4 regions of the Robertmurraya sp. FSL W8-0741 genome follow, and region 2 is predicted to be linked to each of the others. Evidence: predicted binding sites of a transcription regulator. Region 2 holds the regulator's gene; each other region holds the start of a gene.
What was found. The regulator CtsR, encoded in region 2, represses protease genes until heat stress. The targets are predictions, from matches to a motif close to ATGGTCAATAAAGGTCAAACA.
Positions count from the first base shown of each region.

Region 1: NST02_RS16095 (ATP-dependent Clp protease ATP-binding subunit) is a predicted target of CtsR. The motif match lies at 2,164-2,184, and genes of this name have one in related genera.
Region 3: clpP (ATP-dependent Clp endopeptidase proteolytic subunit ClpP) is a predicted target of CtsR. The motif match lies at 1,724-1,744, and genes of this name have one in related genera.
Region 4: clpB (ATP-dependent chaperone ClpB) is a predicted target of CtsR. The motif match lies at 1,882-1,902, and genes of this name have one in related genera.

Region 1 covers NZ_JBBOQG010000001.1:3,321,753-3,324,947, reverse strand. Annotated here, with positions in the region: gene NST02_RS16095 (ATP-dependent Clp protease ATP-binding subunit) at 1-2,105, opposite strand, end outside; gene NST02_RS16090 (YkvI family membrane protein) at 2,339-3,195, shown strand, end outside.
Region 2 covers NZ_JBBOQG010000001.1:296,588-299,782, reverse strand. Annotated here, with positions in the region: rRNA gene NST02_RS01520 (23S ribosomal RNA) at 1-571, shown strand, start outside; rRNA gene rrf (5S ribosomal RNA) at 668-784, shown strand; gene NST02_RS01510 (CtsR family transcriptional regulator) at 1,428-1,889, shown strand; gene NST02_RS01505 (UvrB/UvrC motif-containing protein) at 1,915-2,466, shown strand; gene NST02_RS01500 (protein arginine kinase) at 2,468-3,195, shown strand, end outside.
Region 3 covers NZ_JBBOQG010000001.1:1,021,471-1,024,665, forward strand. Annotated here, with positions in the region: gene NST02_RS04860 (HPr family phosphocarrier protein) at 1-191, shown strand, start outside; gene clpP (ATP-dependent Clp endopeptidase proteolytic subunit ClpP) at 1,017-1,646, opposite strand; tRNA gene NST02_RS04870 (tRNA-Arg) at 1,942-2,013, shown strand; gene NST02_RS04875 (hypothetical protein) at 3,097-3,195, shown strand, end outside.
Region 4 covers NZ_JBBOQG010000001.1:3,603,909-3,607,103, reverse strand. Annotated here, with positions in the region: gene argF (ornithine carbamoyltransferase) at 1-336, shown strand, start outside; gene NST02_RS17430 (undecaprenyl-diphosphate phosphatase) at 543-1,355, opposite strand; gene NST02_RS17425 (YjzC family protein) at 1,527-1,718, shown strand; gene clpB (ATP-dependent chaperone ClpB) at 1,913-3,195, shown strand, end outside.

The DNA.
Region 1 (3,195 bases), 3.0 Mb from region 2:
GCGATGAAGCTTTTTGTTGAGGAATCATCGATGATGAGATCGGTTATTTTGTCCTCGAGTATTTCTTGGATGATTCTTCGTAAAGGACGGGCACCAAAAGTTGGATTGTATCCTTTCTCTACAAGATATTCTTTGACTTCGTTTGTGACCTTAAGCGTCATATTTTGTTCTCTTAACATGGCATTTAGATCTTGCAGCATTAAATCAACTATCTTTAATAAACCATCCTTTTCTAGCGGTTTAAATTCAATAATGCTATCAAAGCGATTCAAAAACTCTGGCTTAAAAAAGCTTCCAAGAGAATCCAGGATATTAAGCTCTTTCGCTGTATGATCTTGGCCAAACCCAACTTTAACTTGTTTATGTCCGACACCAGCATTGCTTGTCATAATAATCACTGTGTCTTTGAAACTGACGACTCTGCCTTGACTGTCAGTAAGACGACCATCGTCAAGAATTTGCAGAAACATATGCTGAACGTCAGGGTGAGCTTTCTCAATTTCGTCTAGTAGAATAATGCTATAAGGGTTTCTGCGGACTTTTTCGGTTAATTGACCCGCATCTTCATGTCCAACATAACCAGGAGGTGAGCCTATGAGCTTTGATACACTGTGCTTTTCCATATATTCACTCATATCCAAGCGGATCATCGCATCTTTGGAGCCAAATAGCTCAAGTGCAAGCGTCTTAGACAGCTCTGTTTTCCCAACACCAGTTGGACCAACAAAAAGGAAGGAGCCGATTGGCTTATTTTTCGCTTTTAACCCTGCACGACTTCTTTTTATGGCCTTAGTAACCCTTTCAACAGCTTCTTCCTGACCAATTACTTTTTCTGAAAGTAGCTTATGAAGGTTCTTCATTTTTGTTTGTTCATCTTCTTGAAGCTTTCCGACAGGAATTCCTGTTTTTTGTTCAATCAATGCTTGAATTTGTGCAACATCTACAATTGGTCGCTTTTGATTTGGATTGGATTGAAGTATTTTTTCAAGTTCCATTTCCTCTTGGTGAAGTTTAGCTGCTGCTTCATAATTTTCAGTTTTTAGTACCTGTTCCTTCTCTTTAGCAATCTCTTCAAGTCTTTTTTCTATTTTTTCTGCAGAACTGTAGTCTGACATTAAATTAAGTTTTGAACCTGCCTCATCCATTAAATCAATTGCCTTATCCGGAAGGAAGCGGTCCTGAATATAGCGTTGTGATAATGTGACACACGCTTCGAGAGCCTCGTCTGAGAAAGTAACCTCATGAAAGTTCTCATACTTTTCTCTTAATCCTTTCAGAATCTCAATTGCATGTTGTGTGCTAGGTTCATGAACCTGAACAGGCTGAAATCTGCGTTCAAGCGCTGCATCTTTTTCGATCTGACGATATTCCTTCAGAGTTGTAGCACCTACTAGTTGCAATTCGCCGCGGGCTAACGCGGGTTTTAACATATTTCCCGCATCCATCGAGCCTTCGGCAGAACCTGCGCCAACTAATAGATGAATTTCGTCAATAAAGAGAATAATATTTTTTCTTTGCTGTAACTCTGCAATAATTTGCTTCATTCTTTCTTCAAATTGGCCACGAATTCCTGTATTCGCAACTAAAGACGCAACATCTAATAGAAATACTTCTTTATTTTTTAATTTGTTAGGAACCTTTTCATCGGCAATTCGAACAGCTAAGTTTTCAGCGATGGCGGTTTTTCCAACACCAGGTTCCCCAATCAGGACAGGGTTATTTTTATTTCTTCTATTTAAGATTTCAATTACACGGTTCACTTCTTCATCACGACCAATAACAGGGTCTATGAGTCCAGCGCGTGCCATTTGGGTGAGATTGCGACCAAATTGATCAATAAAGCCCCCAGTTCCTCCACGACCGTGTGAAGGCTGTATGTTCATCTGTTGCTGATTATTTGCTGCTGAAAATTTCTTAAAAAGATCTTCCATTGGTGTTTGATTGAAGGGAGAGAAACCTGACATGCTTGGACCAAAGGATGAAGTCAATTTTGCTTCCTCTTCCTTGTAGCAATTTTGACAGAGGTGGAGTTGCTTCTCAACACCATTTAAATTCATCGTTACATGTACTTGAGCGTCTGTTTGCTCACAAATTTGACAAAGCATTTCACATTCCTCCTATTTTTTTGACTTTGACTAACTTTGACCTTCTTGTTTTTATTATAATTTGACCTTTTTTGACTTTCAAGTGATTTGCATCAGAATCTACCCAATTTATTTTGGTAATTTAATGTAAAAAGGGAAAAATGAACATTTTTCTAAGCAACTTAAAATCATTTTAAAATGCTCGTCATTGTTTGTCCTTCTTTTCATATATTGAAATGGAGGGAGGATATTTTATGAAAACAAACTGGGGAGCTGCCTTCCAAATCGCAGCTGTTTACGTGGGAACTGTCGTTGGAGCTGGATTCGCAACAGGACGAGAAATTGTTGAGTTTTTTACGAGATTCGGCTTTATAGGGTTAATAGGGATATTATTTAGTGGTTATATTTTTATCTCTCAAGGCTCAAAACTGATGAGAATTTCTGCCAAGATCGGAGCAACTTCTTATCAGGAATTTAATATTTTTTTATTTGGGAGAGTATTCGGTTCAATCATAAATGTCATTATGCTTTTTATGCTCTTAGGAGTATGTGCCGTCATGTTATCCGGAGCAGGGGCGGTGTTTAGCGAGCAGCTTGGTTTATCGAGAAGTTTTGGATTAATTTTAACACTATCACTTTCCATCATCGTTATGATCGTTGGTATAAAAGGACTATTTGCAGCTAACACAATTGTTGTTCCGCTAATGATTAGTTTTAGCTTTATTTTAATGGTTATGTCGGTGCAGTTGCCCAATTTTTTAGATCAACTTTTATTCATTCCCTTTGTGGATGACGGCTGGAAGTCAGTCGTTGCCCCTTTTTCTTATACTGCGCTGAATTTGGGACTTGCTCAAGCAGTATTGGTTCCTGTTGCGGCAGAAATAAGAGATGAACAGACGGTAAAGTGGGGCGGAATTATAGGAGGAGCTGCGCTAACCCTCATCCTCTTATCAAGTCATTTCACATTGGTAATGCTTCCTAACGTTGAAGCTTTTGAAATTCCAATGGCAGTGGTCATGAAAAGTTTAGCGGCAGGATTGTACGGCTTGTATATATTAATTATTTATGGCGAAATATTTACTTCTGTAATCGGCAATGTTTTTGGTTTAGA
Region 2 (3,195 bases):
AGGCACAAGGGAGCTTGACTGCGAGACCTACAAGTCGAGCAGGGACGAAAGTCGGGCTTAGTGATCCGGTGGTTCCGCATGGAAGGGCCATCGCTCAACGGATAAAAGCTACCCCGGGGATAACAGGCTTATCTCCCCCAAGAGTCCACATCGACGGGGAGGTTTGGCACCTCGATGTCGGCTCATCGCATCCTGGGGCTGTAGTCGGTCCCAAGGGTTGGGCTGTTCGCCCATTAAAGCGGTACGCGAGCTGGGTTCAGAACGTCGTGAGACAGTTCGGTCCCTATCCGTCGTGGGCGTAGGAAATTTGAGAGGAGCTGTCCTTAGTACGAGAGGACCGGGATGGACGCACCGCTGGTGTACCAGTTGTTCTGCCAAGAGCATCGCTGGGTAGCTATGTGCGGAAGGGATAAGTGCTGAAAGCATCTAAGCATGAAGCCCCCCTCAAGATGAGATTTCCCATAGCGCAAGCTAGTAAGAACCCTGAAAGATGATCAGGTTGATAGGTCAGAGGTGGAAGCATGGTGACATGTGGAGCTGACTGATACTAATCGTTCGAGGACTTAACCAAATAGGTTACTCGGTCTTTTTCTTCTTCATCCATTATCTAGTTTTGAAGGGACAAAGCTTTTTGCGTAAGCAAAATCGATTTCCTTCAATCAAATAGTCCGGTGACGATAGCGAGAAGGTCACACCCGTTCCCATACCGAACACGGAAGTTAAGCTTCTCAGCGCCGATGGTAGTGAGGGGCTGTCCCCTTGTGAGAGTAGGACGCTGCCGGGCAAAGGAAAAAGAGTATCCGCGAGGGTGCTCTTATTTTGATCTCAAATGTGGATAAAAACGAGATGCGCAATAGGCATTGAGGTGCGCATAATTATACCTTAAATCGGCGCAATTGAACACCAAACGCGTACAATCCAACGTACAAAACTACAAAACACGCCCACCCTCTAAAACAGCGCAATTTAACGTCAGAAACTACTTAACCTTACCAAATCCCCGCAACTCAACGTAAACTAAAATCCTACCAAGTGTGTACTTTTCAGCACAAAACCGAGCGTAATCACGAGCGAATAGAAACGTTCAACCTAAAGATCAGTGCAGTTATTCTAAAAGCCTTGCCATCATTCGAGTATAAACGATCAAAAAGAGTTACCCTCTGAAGCTTTTCATCTATAAAAAGGGGGCACTATTGATAATTGCTGCAGGAAGGAACATTCAACTATCCAATTCATTAATACTCGTTTGAAAATCACAAAAAATGGGGAAAATTAGTAAGGTGAATAAAGGAGAGCACCCTTTTAAAGTCCCATAATCAAAGCAAAAATCATCCAATGAATTGTTAAGGTTCCTTCGTTGCAAATTGACGTCTTCTTCATGTATAATAAAAGTCAAATATAGTCAAAGTCAGATAGGAGGAGGTCTTTTGAGGAATATCTCCGACGTCATTGAACATTACTTGAAACAAGTATTGGAAATGAGCGAAAAAGAGATTGTTGAAATTAAGAGAAGTGAAATTGCTGACAAATTTCAATGCGTCCCATCTCAAATCAACTATGTGATCAATACGCGATTTACGATTGAAAAAGGTTATATTGTTGAAAGCAAAAGAGGTGGTGGAGGCTATATCCGAATCATGAGAGTCCAATCTTATGATCATGCAGACCTTATTGACCAACTATTATCGATTATTGATAATCGGATATCGCAAAATAGTGCCGAAAATGTAATATATCGACTTGTTGAAGAAGAAGTTATTTCAAAAAGAGAAGCAAAGATTATGCTTAGTGTTATGGATCGTTCGGTATTATATATTGATTTACCGTATAGAGATGAGCTTCGTTCAAGAATGATAAAAGCAATGCTCACTACTCTTAAATATAAATAAAGAGAGTATAAGGGGTGATAGGACAATGAAGTGTCAGGAATGCCATGAAAGAGAAGCAACCTTGCATTTTACACAAGTTAATAATGGAGAAAAAACAGTCCTGCATTTATGTGAAAAGTGTGCTCAAGAAAAAGGTGAGGCCTTTATCGTAAATACAGGGGGATTTTCTATTAATAATTTATTGGCTGGTTTGTTCAATCTCCAAAACAATTTTCAACCAGCGAAGCAAGCGCAAGCTCCGCTTTATAAAGAGGATAGCTTGCGTTGTGATGAATGCTCGATGACTTATGAGCAGTTTGTTAAAATAGGTCGATTTGGTTGTGCAAATTGCTATGAAACTTTTAAGGGCCAATTAAATCCAATTATTAGACGTTTGCATAGTGGAAATTGGGCTCATAATGGGAAGATACCAAGGCGAATAGGAGGAAGCCTCCATGTTCGCAAAAATATTGAAAATCTAAAGCAAACGATTCAAGAACTTATCTCTCGTGAAGAATTTGAAAAGGCAGCAGAGATTCGCGATCAAATACGCTCATTAGAAAAACAGTTAGAGCGTAGTAATGAGGGAGGATATTGACATGTCATTGGAGAGGTTCTTAAACCAAGCAGTAAGCTCATGGATGAGTGCGGAAGGTCCCAATTCAGACATTGTATTAAGTTCGCGAATACGTTTGGCTAGAAATTTCAAGGATTATAAATTTCCGACAGTATTTACAAGTGAAGAGGGTCAGAAAGTAATTGATGCCGTTTACCAAAGTGTAAGTGGGCATCCATTTTCCTCGATTGGAACTTTGGAATTATTAGTGATGGATGACCTTCAGCCGTTGCAAAAAAGGGTGTTGGTAGAAAAGCATTTAATTAGTCCGTATCTTGAGAAAAATGCTGTACTAGGTGCATGTATTCTTTCAGAGAATGAAGAAGTCAGCATCATGGTGAATGAAGAAGACCATATTCGGATTCAATGTTTGTTTCCTGGGCTACAAATTTCAGAAGCATTGAAAGTTGCCAATGAAATTGATGATCATATCGAGAAGCAAGTAGATTATGCATACGATGAACAGATTGGTTATTTAACAAGCTGTCCGACAAATGTAGGGACAGGGATGAGAGCGTCTGTCATGATGCATTTGCCTGGTCTTGTTCTTACCCATCAGTTAAATCGGATTATACCGGCGATCAATCAGCTTGGATTAGTAGTGAGAGGGATATATGGTGAAGGCAGCGAGGCACTGGGCAATATTTTTCAAATATCCAATCAAATTACTCTGGGAAAATCGGAAGAGGATATCGTTGAAGATCTTCAAGG
Region 3 (3,195 bases), 720 kb from region 2:
TTGTCCAAGAAGCTACACGTTTCTCATCAGATATCTACATCGAAAAAGACGGCAAGCAAGTCAATGCTAAAAGCATTATGGGGCTTATGAGCCTCGCCATTAATTCCGGCGCAAATATTACCCTAATCGCTGAAGGCAGCGACGAACAAGAGGCGCTAGAAGCACTCGCCACATACGTGCAACAGGATTAAACACTTGATTGAGGGGTCTAAATAACGGAAAGAAGCTGCAAGAAGCGATGCTGACGGCAGCTTCTTTTTTGTGCAGCGGGCAGAAAATTAAACCGGCGAATCTCTGCAGCACAAGCACCCTGTCCCTGCTTTATCGCTCCCACAGCTCCCTTTACAATCCTATTTTCCGCCTGACGGAGCATTAATTAGTATTTGATTATGCGGAGAAAAGAATCGGAGTGTGTCTTGATGGAGCGTTCATGAGGATGTAATTAAGCGGAAAGTATCGGAGTGTGTCCTCATGAGGTGTTCAAGAGGACAAGAAAAGAGAAAAAAGGGAAAATGGTGTCCGCATGAGGTGTTCATGAGGACAGGAAAAGGGAAAAAGGGGAAAATCGTGTCCGCATGGAGCGTTCATGAGGACAGGAAAAGGGAAAAAAGGGAAGAGCGTGTCCGCATGGAGCGTTCATGAGGACAGAAAAAGAGGAAAAAGGGAAAATGGTGTCTGCATGAGTCGTTCATGAGGACAGGAAAAGGGAAAAAAGGGAAGAGCGTGTCCGCATGGAGCGTTCATGAGGACAGGAAAAGAGAAAAAAGGGAAAATGGTGTCCGCATGGAGCGTTTATGAGGACAAAAAAGAGGAAAAAAAGGGAAAACTCGTGTCCGCATGGAAAGGGAGAAGGGCTAATAGCGTCTGCTCCCTATCATGCAAAAAGCTGAAACGGCTTGAATACAAGACATTTTAGAAAGAATCATATATGAGGTTTTTATCAACGCATAAAAAAGACTGTTTCCATCAAGCGTAGTTTTAAATCGCTTAATGGAAACAGTCTTTCAATTACAAAGTTATTTTTTTTCGTTTAATGTGTTGCGAGTAATGATATGGTCTACTAGGCCGTATTCTTTAGCTTTTTCAGCAGTCATGAAGTTGTCGCGATCCGTATCCTTCGCGATAACATCAAGCGGTTGACCTGTACGCTCAGATAGAATCGTATTAAGTTTTTCACGAAGGAATAAAATGCGTTTTGCTGCAATCTCGATTTCCGTTGCTTGCCCTTGAGCACCACCAAGCGGTTGGTGAATCATGACTTCAGCGTTTGGAAGAGCGTAACGCTTACCTTTTTCACCAGCTGCTAATAGGAAAGCACCCATGGAAGCAGCCATACCGATACAAATTGTTTGCACATTAGGCTTTAAATACTGCATCGTATCATAAATCGCCATACCAGCAGTGATACTGCCACCTGGGCTGTTAATGTAAAGAGTGATATCCTTTTCAGGGTTTTCAGCTTCTAAGAAAAGTAATTGAGCAACAATGGAGTTAGCGACATTATCATCAATCGCACTTCCAAGCATAATGATGCGATCTTTTAAAAGGCGGGAATAAATGTCATACGCACGTTCACCACGATTAGTCTGTTCAATAACTGTAGGGATCAAATTCATTTTATGTTCCTCCTTTAAATGGTTATAAATTCTGTCAGAGAATCTGTAAAAACAAAAGTATGCACCTTTAAGACAAATACTACTGTTATGTAAGTTATGATACACTGATAGTCAAAAAAGGTCAAACAATTCGATTGGATCTTGAGCAAGATTTCTTCGACTTTTTTCACCATTAAAAAATATGTATTGTCCACTTCTCATCATAACCAAACTGAAATGATTTAAACACAACGGATTGTAAGGGCGATGAGAATTTTCTCACTTGAAAAACAGGCAGACATGGCATATAATAGGGAAGCGTCCAAAATTGGCGCATCGTTAATTTGCCCTCGTGGTGCAACGGATAGCACGTAAGATTCCGGTTCTTAAAATGGGGGTTCGATTCCCTCCGAGGGCGTACTGTATGTTTTAGAGAGTTAGATTAAAAAGCGTCAATCCCAATAGTATCAAGGGATTGACGCTTTTTTGCTTTTTGTGGAATCCTAATAAAAACATGAGTTTTCGAAATCATTTTGTATTTTTTGCATTTTTTCCATTTGATTTTTAAGCTTCAATCAGTTGTTCGGGTGAATAATACATCCAGTATTTATTTCACTGCTTATAAATTTTGATGGTGTTTGAAAAGAATTATGAAATAAAAAAATAGAGGAACTACCTCTATCCATTAATAAAACAAGTAATAAGGTTGATTTGCATAATAGGCATAACAATCAGGTCTACAGTTACAAAGTCTTGGTCTGCCAAGATCGTCATAACAAGTGTCGCAGCACCATTGCATGAAATGGTGGTGTAAAGGATGAACAAAAACCACAAGCAATCACCTCAATATATTTAATAGTTAATTAATTTTATGAATTTATTGAGGATCAAGTACTGTAGGTTCAAGCCTGTTTACAGAAAATCCGATAAAAATTAATAACACTCAGCGTTGGGTTCAATCGGTAATTGATCTGCTATTTTGGGTTCTACACAACAATGACGAAGCTAAACTTGTCTTTCGAAAATTATTTCCATCGTCAGACCTGACCAGCTGCAGCATAAGGAGGACTTATTAGTTATTTTTAGCCTCCAACTTTCCTTTGCATCGTTATGGATAATTGTATGGTCATCCTCTTTCTGTTTTCCAGTTGACTCACCTACATGTATAGCAAATTTATAAAAAATTACTTCTCACTGATGTTTACTAAAAAGCTTACTGACCCTATCGAAGTTTATTCGAACATGAGATGCTTATTTAATAAACATAATGAAAAAAGTTATATAGGTATAAATGCAATGTCAAGTATGAAAAGAATTGTCCTTGCTACGGCACAGATCATTCCAAGAAAATCCTTTTCAAAGGATATAAGCCGAGTTTTTATAACAAAGGTAAGCAAGGAGTTTCGCTATAGACACAAAATACAAAACTAAAATCCACCAATAAGCTTTATTTGATATAAAATTATTATTAACAAACTGGCCAGTTTTACGGAGGGATAACATGAAAAGAACTCTTTACTCTTTTTGTATAAAAGGGGATGTGAATGCAGCTTACGACTATTTACAAAACATAAATTCTAACAAAGAAACAGAAAAATTA
Region 4 (3,195 bases), 3.3 Mb from region 2:
AAGAAATTTGCTTTTGAAAGTGGTGGAGCGATTGCGGTCACGAATGATCCAGTAGAAGCTGTTGCTGGAGCCGATGTCATTTATACGGACGTGTGGACGAGTATGGGCCAAGAAGCTGAAAATGCACAGAGACTACTTGACTTCAAGGGTTTTCAAGTGAATGAAAAGCTTGTTGCAGGAGCAAAGGAAGATTATTTATTCCTTCATTGCCTGCCTGCCCATAGAGGTGAAGAAGTTGCTGGAGAAGTGATTGATGGGGCTCGCTCTTTTGTATTTCAGCAAGCAGGCAACAGACTTCATGTACAGAAAGCATTATTAGTGGAAATTTTAAAATAATTTCACAATGAGATGGTTCTTGTTGAGATACAATACTGTCAAGCAAATAATAGAGCAGCCAACAGTCGGCTGCTCTATTATTTGTCTATCGTCTGGGTAATCTGCAATACAGCTCAAAAACTAAAAAAAGATTACCATTAAAGGCACAAGAACTAAAAAATGGCCAAGCACCATGAAAATATGTTTTGTAAAATGATTTAATACAACTAAGTTAACAATAATACTAATGGTCCAACGATAAAACAGTAAATGGCAAAATATTTAAGATTTCCTCTTGCCATAATATTCATAAACCACTTTAGGGAAAAATACGATGCAACTAATGAAGCAAAAAATGCCAATGTATAAGGCAATGCTAATTGAGCAAGATTCTCGTCGCCCAATATATCCTTAAATCCAAGAATCATACCACCGACACTAACGGGTATATATAATAGAAAAGAATATCTTAAAGCAGTTTCCTGCTTCATTCCTGAACCCATCGCTGCAACAATTGTTGCTCCAGAACGACTGATTCCAGGGATGAGAGCAACTGCCTGTGCAAGTCCAACAATTATTGCATCACGCATAGTCAAATCTGCGTCGTTTTTACGCCCACGTAGATTACGAATAAGCCACAAAGCAATCCCTGTAATTAATAAAGTAGCACCTGTAACTTTAATGCCTGTTAAATGCGATGAGATATAATCTTCAAATAAAATCCCCACCACACCAGCTGGGATTGTTCCAATGATTAAGTAAATAATAAAGCGAAAATCTGATTTAGCTGATTCTTCTTTTCTTATGACATAAGCAAGCCCATTCTCAATCAGTCTCCAAATATCTTTGCGATAAATAATCAGGACAGCGATTAATGATGCTGTATTTACAAGAATAGCAAAGCTTAATCCCTTAATTTCAACGTTTAGAAAATGACCAGCAATTTCTAAATGCCCACTTGATGAAATCGGAATCGGTTCGGTAAAACCTTGTAAAAGTCCTAAAAGAAAGTATTTAACAATTTCAAAAAAATCCATAATATGCCTCCTGATTTTAAACAAAATTCACAGATTCTACTATACCACACCTATTCGCGTTCATGTACGTAAAGTATAGACGAAAAAGAAAAATAGAAAGTTTCATTCATTGAGATTCATGAAAGATTCATGGAAGGAAATAATAATCTTATCAAAAAGGAAAGGAGAGTATCTATGGGACAGAGCCATAAATTTCGTGCAGGTCAAAAGGCGCCGAACAATGGAATATATGTAGAGATTGGTGAAGAGGGCGATGGTGTCATGAATCCGAAAAAGATAAAACTCAAAGCAGGTGATCACTTCCCTGAAAACTCAAATCATAATCGCCACTGGACTTACAAAACAAAACCTAGAGATTCAGGTTGATCATCGTACCTATCCGTCTTTGTGATTGTAATAAAGCTGATTTAAACACCCTCCACTCATGGGCTGGTGTCATTTTACTTTATAATTCAGAAATTTTATGTACCTTTGCCACCCTCTTCAATGGGTGGCTTTACATATGCAGAAAAAGGCTTATAATGAAGTAAAGGTCAAAATAGGTCAAAGGAGGAGTTAAAATGGATTTGAACAGAATGACGGAACGAATGCAAGAGGCATTGTTTAGTGCCCAGTCTTTAGCCGTTTCAAATGAGCATCAGGAGGTCGATGAAGACCATTTGTTTTTAGCTTTACTGAAGCAAGATGAGAGCCTTGTCGCTGCTATTCTAGAGAGAATCCAATTTCCTTCTGCAAAATTTGAACAAAAAATAAATGAATTGCTTCATAAAAAACCTCAAGTATCTGGAAGTGGGGTAGAGCAAGGTAAGCTCTATATCACAACTAGATTGCAAAGACTATTAACTGAGGCGGAGCGGGAGATGGAAAAACTTCAAGATGAATTTCTTTCCGTTGAACATGTGTTGCTTGCTTCAATGATTTATCAGCAATCTAGCATTGGTGAAATTTTGAAGAATGAACGGATCACATATGATGCTTTGCTTCAAGAAATAAAAAAAATAAGGGGGAATCAAAGAGTGACTTCACAAAATCCTGAGGCCACATACGATGTATTAAATAAATATGGGAGAGATTTGGTGGCGGAAGTGAAGGCTGGCAAGCTTGACCCGGTCATTGGCCGTGACGGGGAAATCCGAAATGTGATACGGATTCTCTCGCGTAAAACAAAGAATAACCCCGTTTTAATTGGTGAGCCAGGTGTTGGAAAAACGGCCATTGTCGAGGGATTAGCACAAAGAATTGTACGGAAAGATGTACCGGAAGGACTTAAGGATAAAACGATTTTTTCACTTGATATGAGTTCACTCATCGCTGGGGCTAAATTTCGAGGAGAGTTTGAAGAACGGTTAAAAGCAGTTCTAAATGAAATCAAAAAAAGCGAGGGGAGAATTCTCCTTTTTATTGATGAAATCCACACCATTGTCGGTGCAGGAAAAACGGAAGGAGCCATAGATGCTGGCAATATGTTAAAACCAATGCTCGCCCGTGGTGAATTACATTGTATTGGCGCAACCACTTTAGATGAGCATCGTAAGTATATTGAAAAAGATCCTGCGCTCGAAAGACGCTTTCAGCAAGTCCTTGTACAGGAACCCGATGTGGAAGATACGATTTCCATTCTCCGTGGCTTAAAAGAAAGGTTTGAAATCCATCACGGGGTAAATATTCATGACCGCGCTCTTGTAACAGCGGCCATGTTATCGGATCGTTATATTTCAGACCGTTTTTTACCTGATAAAGCGATTGATCTTGTTGATGAAGCTTGTGCGATGATTCGAACAGAAATTGATTCAATGCCATCAGAGCTTGATGAGGTTACACGTCGTGTGATGCAATTAGAAAT